Regions from separate parts of the Virgibacillus ainsalahensis genome, predicted to be linked through region 2. Evidence: a T-box and tRNA genes for the amino acid it is inferred to sense, from the RefSeq annotation. Region 2 holds a T-box; the other holds one or more tRNA genes.
What was found. The T-box of region 2 lies ahead of ACZ427_RS10265 (valine--tRNA ligase). A T-box ahead of a tRNA ligase gene usually reads a tRNA of that ligase, here a tRNA-Val.
Positions count from the first base shown of each region.

Region 1 (3,197 bases), 250 kb from region 2:
GGTTCACACCTTTTTGGCCGACTCTTGTTGCATACTGATCAGGCAAATCCATGATGGTCTCATGAATCTGTGCATCCTTTGCAGCCTGAATGATATTCTTAGTTGTGGCACCTTTTTTTCCCCAGGCGATATTATCAGTGATTGTGCCGGTGAAAAGCAAAGGACTTTGCGGAACATAGCCGATACTTCCCCGAAGTTGATCCAGTGTATAGGAAGATATCGGTTTTCCATCAATGAAAATTTCCCCACCAGTCACATCATATAACCGTGGCATCAGCTGAAACAGGGATGTTTTTCCGGAACCGGTTGCTCCGATGATTGCCAGTTTTTCTCCAGCTTTCACGTGAAAAGAAATATCCTTCAACATCGCTTCATCTGCATCCGGGTATGTGAAAGTCACCTGTTGATATTCGACGGTTCCATCAGTGACGGGTTTATTCGGATCAGCATCTTTATGCTCATGTAAACCCACATCCAGTGTAAGCACCTCATCAACACGGCCCGCAGAAGCTTTCGTCCGCGAAATTGCCAGTATAATGAAAGAAAACATGGAAATGGACATTGAAACACGTAATGCATAATTAATAATGGTAACAACTTCACCAACGGAAGTTTGGCCTGCAACTGCCTGCATATTTCCAAACCAGATTATAAAAATCAAACTCAAGTTCATGACAAATAGCAAAACAGGCATAGAGGCCTCAACAAAGCGGAATGTACTCCTTGTGGAAATTGCCAGATCACGATTTGCTTTAATAAATCGATTTTCCTCAAAACTCCGTCGTACAAATGCTTTAATTAGCCGCATGCCGGCAAGGTTCTCCTGCATGACGCGGTTTACATTATCTACATTACTCTGTATACGTGCGAACATTTTTCCTGCTTTTTTAAGCACCCACAATAAAAAAAGAATCAATAGTGGTACGGTTAACAAAAAAATGAGCGCAAGTCTGGCATTTACCAGAAATGCCATCACAACACCGCCAACAACAAGCAATGGAGCCTTTGCCATGATTCTGAGTGCCATGAATACAGTATTTTGAATTTGCCGAATGTCATTGGTAAACCTTGTTACAAGTCCGGATGTAGGATATTGACTTAAATTTTTATAGGAAAAGCCTTGAATTTTTTCAAATAATTTCTGACGTATATCATACCCGAAGGCAAAACTCACATGCGAAGAATAAAATGAATTAAAAACTCCCGCCGCGAACGCAACAAATGCGAGGCCAATCATAATGCTTCCCCACATCACAATATTATTTAAATCCTGGTTCATCACCCCATCATTAATCATTAATCCGAGGAAAAAGGGAAGAGCCAGCTCAACCGCAAGTTCTACAAGCATTAATGCATAAGCCATAATAATGGTGAGTTTGTATGGTTTTAGGAAAGAAAATGTCTTCACAAGCAACCCCCGCAATGCAATGCAATTTCCTCTTATTATAATAGGAAGACAGGAACTTTTCCAGTTGTTCATTCGTGTTCCGAAATGTTTTGGTATGAGAAGCGGGGGAGTAAGGCTGAACGCGGGATGGCGGGGATGAGCGCCGGACGGGTGGGATTGAACGCAGGACAAATGGGGCTAAGCGCCGGACGAGAAGGATAGAATGCAGGACGAATGGAGCTAAGCGCCGGACGAGAAGGATAGAATGCAGGACAAATGGGGCTGAGCGCCGGATGAGAAGGATTGAACGCAGGACGATTGGAGCTAAGCGCCGGATGAGAAGGGTTGAACGCAGGACGAATGGAGCTAAGCGCCGGATGAGAAGGTTTAAACGCAGGACAAACTATCCGATTTTTCTATTGACAGAATGACAGATATTCATTAATATAAAGATTACCGTTATTATATACGATTCCGTAGCTCAGCTGGGAGAGCGCATGCTTGACAGGCATGAGGTCGGTGGTTCGAGCCCACTCGGAGTCATAGAATAAAAGCCGTAAGCCCTAACATACAAGGGATTGCGGTTTTTTTATGCCTGTTTCTTATTTGAAATTTTGTATTATCTGGAAATAATGTTATATTACGCCCCTTTATAGCCCATAATCTCAATAGAATGCTTATATAATATTACCCTTGACTGTGTATTGGGATGAAAAGAAAGGGCTAATCAATTGGAAAATAATCATGTTTCCAAAACAAAGGAAAATAACTTAAAAGCAAAACGTCTTTATATCGCGATTTGGCGTTGGCATTTTTATGCGGGAATCATTTTTGCGCCGATTATTATTCTGTTGGCAATAACTGGTGGACTGTACTTGTTCAAGCCTCAGATTGAAGCATCTATATACGATGATTTTTACTATGTAAAAAAAGGAGAACAACAAGTACCAGCATCTGAACAGATTGAACGCGTACGGAATGATTTTCCGAATGCAATGATTTCTAGTTTCAAGCCTTCGTATGGATCTGACAGAACGGCTGAAATTGGTATGGTAAATAAGCATGGTGAAAGTGCATCGGTATTTGTCAATCCTTATCATGGAAATGTAGTAGGAACAATCAATGACAATGACCGCATGATGGCAGCAATTAAGGGTATACATAATGGTGAGCTATGGGGTGGAAAAGTAGGAAACCGGCTAATTGAACTAGTCGCTTGCTGGGCGATTATATTGGTGGTTACGGGGGTTTACCTGTGGTGGCCACGTAAACGGAAGACCCTTTTTGGTACCTTGATTCCACGCTTCAGGTCTCTGAGGGGAAAACGCTTATTTTGGCGGGATATGCATGCGGTAACAGCCTTTTGGTTTTCATTATTTATTATGATCATGTTGTTTTCAGGACTAATGTGGTCAGGTGTTTGGGGAGGTATGGTCAACAATATTGTCTCAACAACAAGCATTGGCAGTCCAGTTGGAGACCAGCCCTTTGAAAAATTTGCCTATCCGGAGTCAACCGTTCCGACAAAAGAAGTTGCAGATGTACCATGGGCTGCTCAAAATCTGCCAGTGCCCAGTTCAAATTCTGATCGTGGGCAAATGATTTCTGTTGAGAAGGTGAAGCAGATTGCAGCTGATTATAACGTTCACCCGGGTTACCAAATTATGTTTCCGGAAGATAAAACAGGTGTTTATACTGTTTATTTAGACCCGGCTGAAGTTTATCCGAATCAGCTTAATCCACAAACACAAAAAACGCTGCATCTTGATCAATACAGTGGAGAAGTGCTGGAAAACTATGGATGGAGCGA
Region 1 is NZ_AP043943.1:2,354,871-2,358,067, reverse strand. Features, by position in the region: gene ACZ427_RS11520 (ABC transporter ATP-binding protein) at 1-1,363, opposite strand, end outside; gene ACZ427_RS11515 (hypothetical protein) at 1,681-1,818, shown strand; tRNA gene ACZ427_RS11510 (tRNA-Val) at 1,858-1,930, shown strand; gene ACZ427_RS11505 (PepSY-associated TM helix domain-containing protein) at 2,119-3,197, shown strand, end outside.
Region 1: it has a tRNA-Val gene. The T-box ahead of ACZ427_RS10265 (valine--tRNA ligase) is inferred to sense a tRNA for this amino acid. The anticodon was not compared.

Region 2 (3,197 bases):
AAATCCGTTTCTGTTTCCACTGAAAATCTGGCTAGTGAATTCAATACATTTAAAGCGTTTTGTGAAAATACCCATCGGGATATATTTTCTTATGTGCAGCAATTTGAGAAAAACAGATATATGTCCCCTTTTGAATTATTGGTTTGTACACACTATCGTGACTTGGAATATGCGACCAAAGAAATCAAAAAACGAATTGATCAGTTAACGAATAAAAAAGAAGAGAAGACGCAATGGAATTATAGCTTATGTCATGGTAATTTAAAATTTTCACATCTGCTTCACGGAAATCAATCCTTTCTCATTAACTGGGAAAACGCCTATTACGATAATGCTGTCATGGATTTAGCTTCATTCTTAAACAATGAAACACTGTATTATGATCAGCCCGGCGAATTGTTAATTGAAATGTTTTCCACATACTATAAGGAAAATGAATTAACAAAGGATGAATTCTATTTGTTGATTATTTATTTATTAAATCCGGCCAATTATTTAAAGACCGTGCAACAATATGTTAATAACACAACACACGACACTATGATTAACAGGATAATAAAATTGCAGCATGCATATCGCAGACTCCTATTCGGTCTGCATTGGTCCCGGTATGTCGAGGAGGAATATGAATCCATTACCTTGGAAGATCTTGAAAATTAAATCCATTCCAGATAAAAAGCTATAAATAAACCAACAAGCAACCCTAGAAGGAATACATCCAAAGTTGATGGAAAAAACAGCGTACGAATCAGCTGGAAAATCAAGATTGGTAACGTTACTTTCTCAATAACGATAATGCAATGTCTTGCCCATGAAGGAAGTCGATAGCGATAATAACGAGCCATTTAAAATTCACCCCTTTGAGTCAGAAAATCTGTTTATTGTTCATCTTTTAGCAGTAAGACCTGTGGAACTCATACAGCAGAAAAATTTGACATCTTCACAGTTGCAATAGGCTTCCAAAATGTTTTTATTTAATATAATATGTATATATGCAGTTGTTTTGTGCAAAAACAATACTAATAGTTGACGTTCTCTCTTGTTATGGATAAAATAACAGTAATTAATATGAAATGTAATGATAGGGAAGAGTACAAAATAATTACCTTTAGAGAGGGAAATCGAGAGCTGAGAATTTCCCAGGAATACTTATTTTGGAAGGTCGCCCTTGACACAGCTTCTTTGAAAATAAAAGGGATGTGTAAACATCTTTGGTAAAGTAGAAGAACGCCGGTAATTGACCGTTATCAATCGATTGAGTGTACAAATATGTATGTATTTGTAAACAAAGGTGGTACCACGGAGAGCATACCTTTTCGTCCTTTTTATATAGGATGAAAAGGTTTTTTTAATTTAAGGAGGTATGAATGATGAACGAAAATGAAAATACATCACTGCCGTCAAAATATAATCCGCAGGCAGTGGAAAAAGACCGTTATCAATTCTGGCTGAAAGGCAAATATTTTGAAAGTACAGGTGATCCAGAAAAAGAACCGTACACAATTGTTATACCACCTCCAAACGTAACTGGAAGATTACATCTGGGGCATGCATGGGATACGACCATGCAGGACACCATTTCCCGGATGAAGCGCATGCAGGGATATGACGTGTTATGGCTTCCAGGTATGGACCATGCCGGGATTGCTACACAGGCGAAGGTGGAAGCTAAGCTGAAAGAACAGGGAACCAGTCGTTATGATTTGGGCCGCGAGAAATTTCTCGATACTGCTTGGGAATGGAAAGAGGAATATGCTGATTTTATTCGTTCTCAGTGGGAAAAGTTGGGTCTGGGTCTGGATTATTCACGTGAGCGATTCACGCTGGATGAAGGTCTTTCAGAAGCAGTTAAAGAAGTCTTCGTGACATTATACGAAAAAGGGCTCATTTACCGGGGAGAGTATATCATTAACTGGGATCCCAAAACACAGACTGCACTTTCTGATATTGAAGTGGTATATGAAGAGGTACAAGGGAAATTTTATCATATGCGCTATCCAATCAAAGATAGTGATGAGACGATTGAAATTGCTACAACACGCCCGGAGACTATGCTGGGTGATACAGCGGTTGCGGTTCATCCGAAAGACGAACGGTATCAACACCTGATTGGCAAAACAGTAATTCTGCCAATTGTCGGACGTGAGATAGAAATTGTTGCCGATGACTATGTTGATATGGAATTAGGTTCAGGTGCTGTTAAAATCACACCGGCACATGACCCGAATGACTTTGAAATTGGGAATCGTCATAATTTGAAGCGTGTCCTTGTCATGCATGAAGATGGCTCCATGAATGAAAACGCCGGAAGATATCAAGGGCTTGATCGTTTCGAGTGCCGCAAGCAAATTGTTAAAGATCTTCAGGATACGGGTGTTTTGTTTGAAGTTGAGGACCATGTTCATCAGGTAGGTCATTCTGAACGTAGTGGTGCGGTTGTTGAACCATATCTGTCGACACAGTGGTTTGTTCATATGCAGCCGCTTGCTGATGCTGCAATCGATTTGCAGGAAGGTGAGGAAAAGGTTAATTTTGTACCGCAACGTTTCGAACGCACGTATCTTCACTGGATGGAAAATATTCGTGATTGGTGTATTTCACGCCAGCTTTGGTGGGGGCATCGTATTCCTGCATGGTATCATAAAGAAACTAAGGAAATATATGTTGGAAAAGAGGCACCTGCTGATATTGAAAATTGGGAACAGGATGATGATGTACTAGATACATGGTTTTCCTCTGCCTTATGGCCATTTTCAACAATGGGTTGGCCAGAAGTGGATGCGGAAGATTTTAAACGCTACTTCCCGACAGATGTACTTGTGACAGGATATGACATTATTTTCTTTTGGGTAGCACGGATGATCTTCCAATCTAAGCAATTTACCGGGGAAAGGCCATTTAAGGATGTTCTGATCCATGGATTAATTCGCGATGCAGAAGGTCGGAAAATGAGTAAATCATTAGGTAATGGTGTAGATCCAATGGATGTTATTGAAAAATATGGTGCTGATTCATTACGGTACTTTTTACTAACGGGATCCACCCCGGGACAGGATCTGAGGTTCCATTGGGAAAAAGTGGAATCCACTTGGAATTTTGCTAATAAAGTCTGGAATGCTTCCCGTTTTTCATTAATGAATATGGAAGGCTTCAGCTATGACGATATTGATTTAACTGGTGAAAAATCACTGGCGGAT
Region 2 is NZ_AP043943.1:2,101,647-2,104,843, reverse strand. Features, by position in the region: gene ACZ427_RS10275 (phosphotransferase) at 1-660, shown strand, start outside; gene ACZ427_RS10270 (hypothetical protein) at 657-845, opposite strand; T-box leader at 1,070-1,327, shown strand; gene ACZ427_RS10265 (valine--tRNA ligase) at 1,371-3,197, shown strand, end outside.